DNA from 2 places in the Streptomyces sp. NPDC048560 genome. Region 1 is predicted to be linked to the other one. Evidence: riboswitches for the same ligand, from Rfam matches in the RefSeq annotation. Region 1 holds a riboswitch; the other holds the start of a gene.
What was found. Region 1 has a riboswitch for glycine ahead of gcvT (glycine cleavage system aminomethyltransferase GcvT). Riboswitches for the same ligand answer to the same signal wherever they lie in the genome.
Positions count from the first base shown of each region.

Region 2: another riboswitch for glycine. It lies ahead of gcvP (aminomethyl-transferring glycine dehydrogenase); the one in region 1 lies ahead of gcvT (glycine cleavage system aminomethyltransferase GcvT).

Region 1 covers NZ_JBEZIJ010000001.1:259,324-267,090, reverse strand. The annotation lists gene glyA (serine hydroxymethyltransferase) at 1-317, opposite strand, end outside; gene gcvH (glycine cleavage system protein GcvH) at 336-713, opposite strand; gene gcvT (glycine cleavage system aminomethyltransferase GcvT) at 832-1,959, opposite strand; glycine riboswitch at 2,115-2,212, opposite strand; gene AB0C82_RS01145 (AAA family ATPase) at 2,342-3,046, shown strand; gene AB0C82_RS01140 (enhanced serine sensitivity protein SseB) at 3,126-3,896, shown strand; gene AB0C82_RS01135 (enhanced serine sensitivity protein SseB C-terminal domain-containing protein) at 4,040-4,843, shown strand; gene AB0C82_RS01130 (ABC transporter permease) at 5,196-6,194, shown strand; gene AB0C82_RS01125 (ABC transporter substrate-binding protein) at 6,253-7,767, shown strand, end outside.
Region 2 covers NZ_JBEZIJ010000010.1:8,916-16,682, reverse strand. The annotation lists gene AB0C82_RS25280 (glutamate--cysteine ligase) at 1-1,245, opposite strand, end outside; gene AB0C82_RS25275 (hypothetical protein) at 1,730-2,317, shown strand; gene AB0C82_RS25270 (DUF5999 family protein) at 2,620-2,826, shown strand; gene gcvP (aminomethyl-transferring glycine dehydrogenase) at 2,914-5,799, opposite strand; glycine riboswitch at 5,993-6,090, opposite strand; gene AB0C82_RS25260 (PRC-barrel domain-containing protein) at 6,224-6,592, shown strand; gene AB0C82_RS25255 (DNA polymerase IV) at 6,517-7,767, opposite strand, start outside.

The DNA of each region.
Region 1 (7,767 bases):
ATCGCGGCGGCGTTGGCCTGCGCACCGGAGTGCGGCTGGACGTTCGCGGCCTCGGCGCCGAAGAGCGCCTTGATGCGGTCGATCGCGATCTGCTCGACGACGTCGACGTGCTCGCAGCCACCGTAGTAGCGGCGGCCCGGGTAGCCCTCGGCGTACTTGTTGGTGAGGACGGAGCCCTGCGCCTCCATGACCGCGACCGGAGCGAAGTTCTCCGAGGCGATCATCTCGAGGGTGGACTGCTGACGGTGGAGCTCGGCGTCGACAGCGGCGGCGACGTCCGGGTCCAGCTCGTGGAGGGAGGAGTTGAGAAGCGACATCAGGGGATCCCTTGGGTCTCAGTTGCCGGAGAACTCGGTGTACTCGTCCGCGGAGAGCAGGTCCTCCGGCTCGTCCGCAACGCGTACCTTGAACAGCCAGCCGCCCTCGAAGGGAGCGGAATTCACCAGCGACGGGTCGTCCACGACATCCTGGTTGGCCGCGGTGACCTCACCGGTGACCGGCGAGTACAGGTCGCTGACCGACTTGGTCGACTCCAGCTCACCGCAGGTCTCGCCCGCGGTCACCGTGTCACCGACCTCGGGGAGCTGGGCGTAGACGACGTCACCGAGCGCGTTGGCGGCGAATTCGGTGATGCCGATCGTGGCCACACCGTCCTCGACGGCCGACAGCCACTCGTGCTCCTTGCTGTACCGCAGCTGCTGGGGGTTGCTCATGACCTGAATTCTCCTGTACGCGGGGGAGTGCTGATGAACGGTGGTCTTACGGTGTGAGACGCGACTGCGTCACGCCGGGAGCCCCGGGATGTCCCCGGTGCCGCTTCAGGCGCTGTGGTCACTTCTGACGCTTGTAGAAGGGCAGTGCCACGACCTCGTACGGCTCGTGGGTGCCCCGGATGTCGACGCCGACCCCGGCGGTCCCGGGCGTGGCGTGCGCCGCGTCCACGTACGCCATGGCGATCGGCTTGCCCAGGGTGGGCGACGGGGCGCCCGAGGTGACCTCGCCGACGACCTTGCCGTCGGAGACCACGGGGAAGCCCGCGCGCGGGACCCGGCGGCCCTCGGCGACCAGGCCGACGAGCTTGCGCGGAGGAGCGGTCTCGGCGCGCTCGGCGGCGGCCCGAAGGGCCTCGCGTCCGACGAAGTCGCCCTCCTTCTCGAACTTCACGACCCGGCCGAGACCCGCGTCGAACGGGGTCAGCGCGGTGGTCAGCTCGTGCCCGTACAGCGGCATGCCCGCCTCCAGGCGCAGCGTGTCGCGGCAGGAGAGCCCGCACGGGATCAGGCCGACCGGGGCGCCCGCCTCGGTCAGGGCCTTCCACAGCTGCTCGGCGTGCTCGGGGGCGACGAAGAGCTCGAAGCCGTCCTCGCCGGTGTATCCGGTACGGGCGATCAGGGCGGGGACACCGGCGACGGTGCCGGGCAGGCCCGCGTAGTACTTCAGACCGTCCAGGTCGGCGTCCGTGACGGACTTGAGGATGCCGGGGGACTCCGGCCCCTGGACGGCGATCAGCGCGTACGCGTCACGGTCGTCCCGCACGACGGCGTCGAACCCGGCGGCGCGCTCGGTGATCGCGTCGAGGACGATCTGGGCGTTGCCCGCGTTGGCGACGACCATGAACTCCGTCTCGCCGAGGCGGTAGACGATCAGGTCGTCCAGGATGCCGCCGTCCTCGCGGCAGATCATGGTGTAGCGGGCGCGGCCGAGGCCGACCGTGGCGATGTTGCCTACGAGCGCGTGGTTCAGCAGGTCGACGGCCTGCGCACCTGTGACCGTGATCTCACCCATGTGCGACAGGTCGAAGAGACCGGCCTTCGTACGCACGGCGTTGTGCTCGTCGCGCTCGCTGGCGTAGCGCAGCGGCATGTCCCAGCCGGCGAAGTCGGTCATGGTGGCGCCCAGCGAACGGTGCAGGGCGTCCAGCGCGGTGTGGCGGGGGGAGGTGCTCGGGGCAGTGCTCATCGATACGGCTCCAGGGCATGACGACAGAGGACGATCCCTCCCCATCTGTCATCGGAACCTGAGAGGTTCGCCGAGAGGCCCTGAAGGGGTCTTCCCTACAGAGGTCGGCTTGCACCTTGGGTGGAGCCGCGGAACGGCTCGCTTTTCAGATCTGCCTCATCCACGCGGTACGGGGCCTGAGAGATTCAAGGGAGGAACTTGCTCCTTCGGCGCCCGGCACACACAGTGTCCGGAACTCTCCCGCGCGGATTCAAACGGCCGGTATGCAGTTGGCGGGGTCATCATCGCACGCCATGCGGGAGAGTGGGGCGTCCGGTCCCGACGGATACGGGCGGGTGAGCCGGTTGTGCCGCATTACCTTTTCTTTACACTTCTTGGGCAGATGTGGGTCACCGGACAGGGGGAGGCGACGACGTTGCAGCGTTACGCGACGACAGCGGGAGCCGCGCACGGCGCGGTGCCACCGCAGCAGGCGGTACCCGTCCGCAGCGGAACACTGGGCACGCACGCGCCCGTGGTGCGCGACCTGCGCAGCCGGGACGGGCGCGGTCCGCGCAGCCTGGACTTCGCCGCGGGCGACGTGGTGGTCGTCTCGGGACTGCCGGGCAGCGGCAAGTCGACCCTGATCCGCCGCACGGTGACGGACCGGGCGATCGACTCCCAGGACACCAGGGACCGCTGGGCCCGCGCCCTGCCCGGTTTACTCCCGTACGCCCTCTACCGCCCGCTCGTCAGGGCCGCCCACTACACAGGGCTCTGGCGGGCCCTGCGCTCCGGTGAGTCCGTCGTGGTCCACGACTGCGGCACGCAGACGTGGGTGCGGCGCTGGCTGGCCCGGGACGCCCGTCGCCGGGGCCGCATCCTGCACCTCGTCCTGCTCGACGTCACCCCCGAGGTGGCCAGGGAGGGCCAGCGCGAGCGTGGACGCGGAGTCTCCGGTTACGCCTTCGCCCGGCACCGTCGCTCCGTCGGCCGGCTGATGCGCGACACGGAGACCGGTCTGCTTCCGGCGGGATGCGCCTCGGCGGTGCTGCTGGACCGCGAGGCCGCGGACGCCCTCGACCGGATCACGTTCGAACGGGCCTGAGGTCTCCCGCCCGGCCGGTGAGGGCCGCTCGTCTACGATCGCTGGCGCAAGGCAGGACCAGAGGGGAAGCAGGGGACCAGTGGACAATCCGGCGCCGTTCGAGACGCAGCCGCACCATGGCTGGCCGGCCAACGAGCTCGAAGAAGTCCTGGTCGCCTCCCTCGGCGTCCCGGAAGCGGCCGGCCGGCTGCTCGAAGTGCTCGGCCGGAGCCAGGTCTGGGTGCCGCTGCCCAACGGCGGCAATCCCGCCAGCGCGGACCTCGACCTGCCGATGATGGACATCGACGGCGCGGCGTACGTCCCCGTCTACAGCTCCGAGGCGCAGTTCCTGCTGTGTGTCGGCACACACCTCTCCTTCGCCGTGGCGCCCGCACGCGAGTTCGCCCGCGGGCTGCCCCCGCAGGTCGGCATCGCGGTGAATCCGGGTGGCGCGGTCGGCCTCCCCCTGCCGCCGCCCGCCGTGGCCGAATTGTGCCGGGCGGGGCGCACTCCGCTGGACGGGCCCGCCAGCGGTGGCCGGGTCACGCTCTACGAGCCCGACTGGCAGGAGGACCCGGTCGACTTCCTCGCCGCGGTGTCCGGCGAGTTCCAGGCGAGCGGCGTCGTCAGCACCGCCCGCAGGGCCCTCGCAACCATCGAGGGCGGCGACCCCGTCCTCTTCGTCGGCGTCGAGTTCGCCACGTGGGACGGGGCGGGGCAGAGCGCCCCGATGGACGCACTCGGCCGCGCGCTCGGCCGGGTCCAGCCGCCCTGGCCGGTCAATCTCGTGCTCCTGGACGTGGCGCAGGACCCGGTGGGGGACTGGATGCTGGCGAAGGTACGTCCCTTCTACCGGCGCGAAGGACACTGATCCGGCGGCGCGAAGGACACCGACCGCCGTCAAGTCGGTGTCAGAAGCGAGGCATAAGCTGGTTTGATGGCATGGCGGGGTCGCACCCGTATGCCCGGAAGTGGCGGGGCGACACAGCGGATCGATGAGGGGCGGGACCCAGGGTGAGCGCGTCAGGCACCGCGGCGGCCGGGCAGATCGAGCACATGCTGGGCCAGGTGACGCCCGGGCGTTACGACGCGTACGAAGCCCTGCTCCAGGCACTCACCGACGGCCGGGTCTGGATGCTGCTCTGGCACGGCACCGCGGGCTCCCCCGACGCCCAGTACGGGAACATGGAGGTCGACGGGCTGGGCTACGCCCCCTGTGTGACCTCCGCCCAGGAGCTCTCCGCCAGTGGCTGGAACCGCGCCCACGAGCTGGTCACCGGACGTGACATCGCCCGCGCGCTGTTCCCCGACCGCTGGGGGATCTGGCTCAACCCGCACGCCCCGGGCGGCGGCGTCGGCATCCCCTGGCTCGACCTGCGCCGGATCGCCACCGGCCTCGACCGGATGCCGGCGGGACCGCTGAGGCTCTCCGAGCCCGCCATCGAGATCCCGCAGTTCTACGCCATGCTCACGCAGAACGCCCACCGCACCCCGGCCGTCCGCTCCCTGCGCCGCGCCTGGGTGCAGCCCGCCCTCGGCGTCCCGTACCTCGCGATCGGCCTCGACCTCTACGACACCGGCCGGCCGTCCGTCGACGCCGTGCGGGCGATGATGCAGCAGTCGATCGGCACGGTCCCCGACGGCCTGCCCGTCTCCACCGTCTCCATGTCCGACGAGTACGACCCCGTCGCCATGTGGCTCCGCGCCAACTCCCGGCCGTTCTACGACCGCGAGGCGCACGCCCCGGCCGGACAGCCGCCGGCCGCGCCCGGCTACGGATACCCCCCGGCCGCCGGTCAGGCCCCGCGCGGCTTCTAGAGCCCCTCGGTTCGTCCCATCCAGGCGTTTCGCCCCCCATTCGGGGGGCGAATTGCATTTCGGCCCCTCTGTGGTCCGGTGCCACCCAACGGGGCCTAAGCGGTGATCCGTGCCCTAATCCACGTCAACCTCCCGGCGTCCGGGGGGCGTTCACGGGCGTCCGGATAACGGATCGGCCCTGGTGCATCACGGTTAGGCATCCATTCACCGTCAAGTCTGGCAACCTGTCGCGGCCCCGATGAAGACTCCCGCAACAAGGGATGTTCCGTCCCTGAACACAAACGGACTGATCACGCCGCCACAGCGGCAAGTGTGTACCGGCCACCGCCGGTTGAGAGGGGTCCCTGGCACGATGACGGCACCACTTCACGAGCCGACAACGGAAGCGGCCCCGACGCCGGGATTCGAGGCCGGCGTCCCGGAGAAGGCGGTGCAGGGCCGCTCCCTGGGCCGCATCGCCTGGGAGCGCCTGAAGCGGGACAAGCTGGCTCTCGGCGGTGGCGTCGTGGTGCTGTTGCTCATCCTCGTCGCCGTGCTGGCGCCACTGATCACGAGTCTGGTCGGGCAGTCGCCGTACGAGCGCCACGAGGACCTGATCGACCCTCTCTTCTCCACGCCCATCGGATCGTTCGGCGGGATGAGCTCAGAGCACCTGCTCGGGGTCGAGCCGGTCAGCGGCCGCGACATCTTCGCCCGCATCGTCTACGGCGCCCAGGTCTCGCTGCTCGTCGGCTTCGCCTCCGCCGTGGTCGCCATCGTGCTGGGCACCGTTCTCGGTGTGCTCGCGGGCTTCTTCGGCGGCTGGCTGGACACGATCATCAGCCGCGTGATGGACATGCTGCTCGCCTTCCCGCAGCTCCTGTTCATCATCGCGCTGGTCTCCGTCATGCCGAACGAGATGCTGGGCCTGACCGGTACCGGCGTCAGGCTCTTCGTGATGATCCTGGTCATCGGATTCTTCGGCTGGCCGTACGTCGGCCGGGTCGTCCGGGGCCAGACGCTGTCGCTGCGCGAGCGCGAGTACGTGGACGCCGCCCGCAGCCTCGGGGCCGGACGGATCTACATCCTCTTCAAGGAGCTCCTGCCCAACCTCGTCGCGCCCATCATCGTGTACGCCACGATGATGATCCCGACCAACATCCTCACCGAGGCAGCCCTGAGCTTCCTGGGTGTCGGAGTGAAGCCGCCGTCCGCCTCCTGGGGCGAGATGCTGTCCGCGGCCCTGAGCTACTACGAGGCCGACCCCATGTACATGGTCGTCCCGGGTGTGGCGATCTTCATCACCGTGCTCTCCTTCAACCTCTTCGGCGACGGCGTACGCGATGCGCTCGACCCGAAGGGCACCCGCTAACTGCCGTACCGCGAAGCCCGTGCACCGCACGGGCCGCTTCTACACACGGAGGATCCGAATCGTGACTACCCGACGGAACGCACGGCGCAAGCAGGCAGTGGCCGCTGCTGCCGTGGTCGCGGCGCTGCTCTCCACCGCTGCGTGCGGCGGCGGCGAGGACAGCGGTGGCAAGGACGGCAAGGGCAAGACGTCGGCGGCCGGCTTCGACGCGGCCAACAACAAGATCGCCAACCCCTCGACGAAGAAGGGCGGCACGCTGAAGTTCGCCGGCGCCCAGGACGCCGACTCGTGGGACACCACGCGTGGCTACTACGGCTTCGTGTGGAACTTCATGCGCTACTACAGCCGCCAGCTGGTCACCGGCAAGGCCGAGCCGGGCAAGGCCGGAGCCGAGCTGACGCCGGACCTCGCCACCGAGCGCGCCAAGATCACGGACGACGGCAAGACGTACACGTACACCCTGCGTGACGGCGTCACGTGGGAGGACGGCAAGCCGATCACCTCCCAGGACATCAAGTACGGCATCGAGCGCCAGTGGGCGCAGGACGTGCTGTCCGGTGGCCCGGTCTACCTGCGTGACATCCTCGACCCCAAGGGCGAGTACAAGGGTCCGTACAAGGACACCTCCAAGGACAAGCTGGGCCTGAAGGCCATCGAGACGCCGGACGAGAAGACCATCATCTTCAAGCTCCCGACGGCGAACTCGGACTTCGAGGAGATCCTCGCGCTGACCTCGTCCTCGCCGGTCCGCCAGGACAAGGACACCAAGTCGAAGTACGGCCTGAAGCCGTTCTCCTCCGGCCCGTACAAGTTCGAGTCGTACGCGCCCGGCAAGTCCGTCGTGCTGGTCCGCAACGAGAACTGGAAGCAGTCCTCCGACCCGGTCCGCAAGGCGCTCCCGGACAAGATCACGCTGAACCTGTTCTCCAACGCGGACGACATGGACAACCGTCTGATCGCCGGCGACTTCGACCTGGACATCAACCAGACGGGTCTCTCCCCGCAGGGCCGTATCAAGGCGCTGAAGGAGCACAAGGAGAACCTGGACAACCCGGTCTCGGGCTACATCCGTTACGCGGTCTTCCCGCAGAACGTCGCCCCGTTCGACAACATCGACTGCCGCAAGGCCGTCATCTACGGAGCCGACCACAAGTCGCTCCAGACCGCGCGCGGCGGCCCGGTCGCCGGTGGCGACATCGGCACCAACATGCTGCCCCCGTCGGTGCCCGGTTCCGAGGGCCAGAAGTACGACCCGTACGGTCTCGCCGCCAACGACGGCGCGCCGGACGTCACCAAGGCCAAGGAAGCGCTGAAGGCGTGCGGCAAGCCCGAGGGCTTCTCCACCACCATCGCCGTCCGTAACAACAAGCCGGTCGAGGTCGCCACCGCCGAGTCGCTCCAGGCGTCGCTCGGCAAGGTCGGCATCAAGGTCGACATCGACAAGTACGACGGTTCGCAGACCTCGGGCATCATCGGTAACCCGTCCGTGGTCAAGAAGAAGAACTACGGAATCATCATCATGGGCTGGGGACCGGACTTCCCCTCGGTCCAGGGTTACGGCGCGCCCCTCTGG
Region 2 (7,767 bases), on a different contig from region 1:
GTCGCGTACGAGCTTGACCGCGGGCACCTTGGTGACCCCGCCCGAACGGCCCGGGCGCGGCCAGAGCAGCTCGGCGTCGATGCCGTGGCGACAGGCGGCGTCGAAGTTCTCGGCGGCCGCGGCGAACGGCAGCCTGCTCCACACCGGCCGCGGTTCCTCGGCGAGCGCACGCACGAGCCCGTAGTAGAAGGCTGCGTTGGCGATGACGTCGGTGACGGTGGGGCCGGCCGGCAGGACCCGGTTCTCCACCCGCAGGTGGGGGACGCCGCCCGCCATGCCGTAGACCGGCCGGTTCCAGCGGTAGACCGTCCCGTTGTGCAGGACGAGCTCCGCCAGTTGCGGCACTCCGCCCTCGTCGAGCACGCGCAGCGGGTCCTCGTCGTCGCGGATGGGCAGCAGCGGCGGGAAGTAGCGCAGGTTCTCCTCGAAGAGTTCGTAGGCGGAGCTGATCCAGCGCTCTCCGAACCACGTCCTCGGCCGGACTCCCTGGTTGCGGAACTCCGGCGGCCTGACGTCCGTGGACTGCTGGAACAGGGGTGGACGGGACTCACGCCACAGTTCCTTGCCGAAGAGGAAGGGCGCGTTGGCCCCCAGCGCGATCTGGACGGAGGCGATGGCCTGCGCCGCGTTCCAGACGTCGGCGAATCGGTCCGGCGTCACCTGGAGGTGCAACTGGACCGAGGTGCACGCCGATTCGGGAGCGATCGACGGGGAGGTACACACGAGTCGCTCGACGCCCTCGATATCGAGTGCGAAATTCTCGCCCCGCGCCGCCACCATTTGGTCGTTGAGCAGCGTGTAGCGGTCCACCTGCGAAAGGTTCGCCGAGACCACGTCCTCCCGGCCGAGGGTCGGCAGGATACCGATCATCATGATCCCGGCGTCGACCTCGGCCGCCTTGCGGTGGGCATAGGCGAGCCCCGTCCGCAGCTCCTCGGCGAGCTGGTCGAAAACGCGTCCGCTCAGCCGGTGCGGAACGATGTTTACTTCGAGGTTGAACATCCCGAGTTCGGTCTGGAAATCCTTGCTCGCGATGCGCTGGAGCACCTCGCCATTCCGCATCCGCGGCATACCGTCCGCACCCGCGAGATTCAGCTCTATCTCCAGGCCCATGAGATTCCGGGGACGCTCGAACCTCCGCTCGGCCAGCAGCCTCCCCAGCCCCTCCAGGCACTGGTTGAGCTTCTCGCGGTACGCCTGCCGGTCCGACAGGTCAAAGACGCCCGCCACGACCTTCTCGCCCATCGCAGCGTCCTTCCTAGATTGACCGGCCTGCGGCCCAGGCCGTCGTATCAGGATCGATAATGCCCAGAGGAAGTGATCGATAACGCCCCCATCGCCCCCAGGTACCAGATAGTCTGGTGACGGAAGCCGGGGGCACATTCCATGGGCATGGACAGCCGGCACATTCCGCAGCCGGACGCGTGGTGAATGCGCCGACGAGTTTCAGCCTACCGCCGTATCGGGTAAGCCCCTGGCGGAGGAAGTCCCGGCGGGCCCGAATCGCCAGAAACTCCGCATTCCGAAGTCCTGATACCGCCTTGCGGACCTTTTGGGAAACGGCTAGCGGAAACACCACGCGAACACGTGTCGTATAAACTCCGCGAACGAGGCAGAGAGTTGACGCACAGGCCCGTTAATCGGCCGTCCTCTGGCCCCGGCACGCCGACAGCGCCGTCTGCAACCCGCCCACGCACCACCGTGTCTCCGAAGTGAGAGGCGACCCACCATGCCGCTGCATGTACCCCAGGCTCCCGCGCCCGCATTGCGCAGCGTTCTCACGGCACTCGGTTCTCCTACCGCAGTCCGTGAGGCCCGCACGCCCGCTCTCCGGTCCGTCCAGGGACCGCTGAGCCCCGAACTCCCGCTGCCCGTCCACGTACTGCACCGGATCACCCCGGACGAGACAGCACCCCGCACCCGCCTCGCCGGCTGGCGTTTCATGATCCGCAGCGGGGACCGCGCCGTCGCTGCCGCGGACACCATGCTGACCGCCGACGGGTGGGCCTTCTCGCACTTCTTCGAGGGCCCGTACATCGCTTCCACCGAGCTGGCCGTCCGGCAGGCCGAGGCGGCACCGGCCGCCTACCAGCCGCGCCTGCTGTCGATCCCCGGTCTCTACATGCTGACGCTGTGGCTGCACGGCGACACCGAGGCCGACCCGGCCGGCGGCGTACTCGCCCCGACCGACGTACTCGTACCCCTGGCACCCGCACCTCCGGGTATCGCGGCCCACCGCCCGCACGCCGTCGCCGATCTGCTGCCCGTGATGACGCTGCGCATTCCTCCCGGCCCCCTGCTCGGCTCCCCGGCCTGACCAGCTCCACCGCGCCCCCGCCGTAGCGCCCCGGATCCCGGGTCACCACGGTGGGGGCGCACTCGTGCGCGTCCGGCCTAGTCCGTACGGGCCACCCCGAACCACCCGAAAGGACAGTGGAGTTGCGTTGAACCGCCCGGCCGGGTGATGCGTCATTAGAGGAGTACGAGCGCTGCCGCGAAATCCCTGCGGATTGACGCCGGTAGGGCAACACTGGGACCGGACCGACTGATACGGGGGCGGCCATGAACACACCGTCAAGCCGCAGGACACTCAACTCAACGCAGCGAAAGAACCCAGCCATGTGCCAGCACCAGCCACCCTGCCCGTCCGCCGACTCCGCCGACCGGGAGGCCGCGCGCCTCACGGCACATCATCCGGAGCAGGGCTGGAGTCTCCTGTGCAACGGCGTCCTGCTCTTCGAGGACACCGGCGAGCTGTTGCCGGACGGGCAGATCATCGCACCGCACCGGCCGCTGGCAACCGGCCGGATCATGAAAGCCGCCTGACAGCCGCTGTACGAACTGGGGCCGGCCGGAGAAGTCTCCGCACCGGCCCCGACGCATGTCCGCGTCACGTCCTACCGCTCACGTGCCTCAGTTGTCGTACTCGTCCAGCGGAGGGCAGGAGCAGACGAGGTTCCGGTCACCGAATGCACCGTCGATCCGGCGCACCGGCGGCCAGTACTTGTCGGCTGCGGAGACACCGGCCGGGAAGACCGCCTCCTCGCGGCTGTAGCCGTGCTCCCACTCGCCACCGAGCGCCGCGGCGGTGTGCGGGGCGTTGCCCAGCGGGTTGTCCTGCGCGCTCCACTCACCGGAAGCGACCTTCTCGATCTCGCCGCGGATGGCGATCATCGTGTCGCAGAAACGGTCGAGCTCAGCGAGGTTCTCGCTCTCCGTGGGCTCGATCATCAGTGTGCCGGCCACCGGGAAGGACATGGTCGGCGAGTGGAAGCCGTAGTCGATCAGGCGCTTGGCCACGTCGTCGATGCTGACCCCGGTGGCCTTGGAGATCGGCCGCAGGTCGACGATGCACTCGTGCGCGACCAGTCCGGCCGGGCCGTTGTACAGGATCGGGTAGTGCGGCTCCAGGCGCTTGGCGATGTAGTTGGCGGCGAGCACGGCGACCTGCGTGGCGCGCTTCAGGCCCTCTCCGCCCATCAGGCGCACATACGCCCAGGAGATGGGCAGGATGCCCGCCGAGCCCCAGGGAGCGGCCGAGATCGGCCCCACACCGGTCTCCGGGCCCGCGGCGGGCTGGAGCGGGTGGTTCGGGAGGTAGGGCGCGAGGTGTGCGCGCACACCGACCGGGCCGACGCCCGGACCGCCGCCGCCGTGCGGGATGCAGAAGGTCTTGTGCAGGTTCAGGTGCGAGACGTCGCCGCCGAACTTGCCGGGCTTCGCCAGACCGACCAGCGCGTTGAGGTTGGCGCCGTCGACGTACACCTGGCCGCCCGCGTCGTGGACCTCGCCGCAGATGTCGGCGACGTGCTCCTCGAAGACACCGTGCGTCGAGGGGTACGTGATCATGAGCACGGCGAGCTCGTCGCGGTGCTTCTCGATCTTCGCGCGCAGGTCCACGACGTCGACCTCGCCGTCATCGGCGGTCTTCACCACGACGACCTTCATGCCGGCCATCACGGCGCTCGCGGCGTTGGTGCCGTGCGCGGACGAGGGGATCAGGCACACCGTGCGCTGGTCGTCGCCGTTGGCACGGTGGTAGGCGCGGACCGCCAGCAGACCGGCGAACTCACCCTGCGAGCCGGCGTTCGGCTGGATGGAGACGGCGTCGTAGCCGGTGACCTCGGCGAGGCGCTCCTCCAGCTCGCGGATCAGGGTCAGGTAGCCCTCGGCCTGCTCGGCGGGCGCGAACGGGTGCAGCGCGCCGAACTCCGGCCAGGTGATCGACTCCATCTCCGTGGTCGCGTTCAGCTTCATGGTGCAGGAGCCGAGCGGGATCATGCCGCGGTCCAGCGCGTAGTCGCGGTCGGCCAGCTTGCGCAGGTAGCGCAGCATCGCCGTCTCGGAACGGTGCTGGTGGAACACGGGGTGCGTCAGGATCGAGTCGGTCCGCAGCAGCCCCTCGGGCAGGGTGTCGGCGGCGGCCGCGTCCAGCGCCTCGATGTCGCCCTCGGCGCCGAAGGCGGCCCAGACGGCGGCGATCTGCGAACGGGTCGTGGTCTCGTCACAGGCGAGGGAGACCAAGTCGCCGTCGACGAGCCGGAGGTTCACTCCACGCTCACGGGCCTCCGCGACGATCCCGGCGGCCTTGCCGGGGACCCGCACGGTGATCGTGTCGAAGTAGGAGCCGTGCACCACGTCGGCACCGGCGGCGCGCAGGCCCTCGGCGAGGATCGTGGCGTAGCGGTGGGTGCGCAGCGCGATCGTCCGCAGCCCGTCGGGGCCGTGGTAGACGGCGTACATCCCGGCCATCACGGCGAGGAGCACCTGCGCGGTACAGATGTTGCTGGTGGCCTTCTCGCGGCGGATGTGCTGCTCGCGGGTCTGGAGGGCCAGGCGGTACGCCTTGTTGCCGTCCGCGTCCACGGAGACGCCGACCAGGCGGCCGGGCAGGGATCGGGCGAACTTCTCACGTACGGCCATGAAGCCCGCGTGCGGTCCGCCGAAGCCCATGGGCACACCGAAGCGCTGCGTGGTGCCGACCGCGATGTCCGCGCCCAGTTCGCCGGGCGAGGTGAGCAGGGTCAGGGCCAGCAGGTCGGCGGCGACGGTGACGATCGCACCGAGCTCGTGGGCCTGCTCGATGACGGGCTTGATGTCCCGGACGGCTCCGGAGGCACCCGGGTACTGGAGCAGCACGCCGAAGACACCGCGTTCGGCGACGTCCGCGGGAATGCCCGCGCCCAGGTCGGCCACGACGACCTCGACACCGGTCGGCTCGGCACGCGTCTCTATCACCGCGATGGTCTGCGGCAGGGTGTCGGCGTCCACGAGGAAGACGCCGTTCCTGACCTTGCCGACGCGCCGCGCCAGCGCCATCGCCTCGGCGGCAGCGGTGCCCTCGTCGAGCAGGGAGGCGCCCGAGGTCGGCAGTCCGGTCAGCTCGGCGACCATGGTCTGGAAGTTGAGGAGCGCCTCGAGGCGGCCCTGGGAGATCTCCGGCTGGTACGGGGTGTACGCCGTGTACCAGGCCGGGTTCTCCATGACGTTGCGGAGGATCACCGGCGGGGTGAAGGTGCCGTAGTAGCCGAGCCCGATCATCGGGGCCAGCACCTGGTTGCGGTCCGCGAGGGAGCGCAGCTCGGCCAGTACCTCGGCCTCGGTGCGGGCGGCGGGGAGCCGGAGCGCCTCGGTGCTCCTGATCACGTCGGGCACCGCGGCGGCGGTGAGTTCGTCGAGGGAGCCGTAGCCGACCTGGGCGAGCATCTTCGCCTGGGCCTCGCCATCGGGCCCGATGTGGCGCTGCTCGAAGGGAATGCCCTGCTCCAGCTGGGAGAGCGGAGTGCGACGGGGGGTCATGATGGAGGCCTCCTGGTCTGTCACGACCTGCGAGGGGCACCACGGCGTGGCTGCCCGAACGGCCTCCCCCTCTGTCATCTCGACCTGAGAGCTTCACCGGCCGCCCAGGGGCGAGCCGGCTTTCACCGTCGGTGAGGAAGGGTCCCGTGCCGGCATGTGCCCGTACGGGTCCCGTCCTGCTTTCCAGAGTGACCTCAACCGTGCGGTACGGGGGCCTGAGAGATTCCGGGGAGGATTTGCTCCTTCGGCGCCTCCGGTCTGTTCACCGGAGGACTCTCCCGCACGGGGTCAGCAGCCACTGCCAGCGTACCAGCGGGCACAGACGCGCCGTCTCGACTGGCCGCCGCCCCCGATCTGCACTTTCGTGGTGCTTGTGGAGTAATGGGGGGACCACCCTCAGTTGTTGCGACCAGTGGGAGGCACCGTGCAGACCGATATCGATCCGCGCAGCCTGATCGGCCGCAAGGCATTCGACCGCAAGGGCGCCAAGATCGGAACGGTGGATGAGGTCTATCTCGACGACGCTACCGGTGTGCCCGAGTGGGCGGCCGTCCGTACCGGGCTCTTCAGCAGGGACGCCTTCGTTCCGCTGGAGCCGAGCGAATTCGTCGAGGACTCGCTGCGCGTCCCCTTCGACCGCGCCTTGATCAAGGACGCGCCGGACTTCGGCGTCGGACGGCATCTCTCTCCGGAGCAGGAGCTGCAGCTCTACCGCCACTACGGTCTGGACTCGCCTCCTGAGGAACCGGCCCCCGACCGCGACTTCGGCAGGCTGGCGGGCCAGGAGGAGTAGTCCACGGGGTCCTTCACGAGCGGCAGCGGCTCCGCAGGCCGGAGCTCCGGGTCGTCGACGCGGAAGGTGCGCACCCGGCCCGGGGCGTCGCCCGGTTCCTCGAAGCGCACGGTCACCCGCCCGACGCCGCTGCCCTGGACCCATCCGTGGCCGTAGGTCTCGTGCCGTACGTCATGCCCCGAGGGCCAGCGTCGTGCGGAAAGCTGCTCAGGAGTCTCCTCAGCGGCCTCCTCCGCCCCTTCCGCTGCCTCCTCCGCCCCACCGGCCGCCTCGGCCGCCCCGACGTCCGAGGCGGCGCTGAGCGCGTCGGCGGCCTGGGCGAACAGATCCTCCTGGGTGTAGTCGGCCAGCCCCGTGACGCCCACTCCGAGCAGCCGTACGCCCCCGGTGGTGTCGACGGCCTCCAGCAGCCGCGCGGCGGCCTCCCTGATCACGGTGGGGTCGTCCGTCGGGCCCCGTAGCGTCTCGGAGCGGGTGAGCGTGGAGAAGTCGTAGCGCCGCACCTTCAGCACGACGGTCCGCCCCGACCTCTCCGCGGCGCGCAGCCGCCGCACGCAGCGCTCCGCGAGCCGTTCCACCTCGGTCCTGACGCGCACCCGGTCGTGCAGGTCGACGTCGAAGGTGTCCTCGACCGACACCGACTTGGCATCGCGTTCCGCCACCACGGGACGGTCGTCGTACCCGAGAGCCATCACGTGCAGCGAGGCCCCGTGCGCCTTTCCGAGCAGCCGTACGAGCTCCGCCTCACCGGCATCGGCCAGGTCACGGACGGTGGTCATACCGGCCCGTCGCAGATGGTCTCCGGTGGCCGGCCCGACGCCCGGCAGGATGCGCACGGACATGGGCGCCAGCAGCTCCCTCTCGGTGCCCGGTTCGATCAGTACGAGCCCGTCGGGCTTGGCCTCCTCGGAGGCGATCTTGGCGATCATCTTCGACCCGGCGAGACCGACGGAACCGGTGAGTCCGGTGACGGCCCTGATCGCCGTGCGCAGCTGCTCGCCGATCTCGCGGGCCGAGGCGGCGTCGTCGGCGACCCCGCCGGCCTCCAGGTCGACGAACGCCTCGTCCAGGCTGAGCGGCTCCACGAGGGGCGACAGCCGGCCCAGGAGCCCCATCACCTGGTCGCTCACCGTCCGGTACAGGGTGAAGCGCGGCACGAGGTAGGCGGCGTTGGG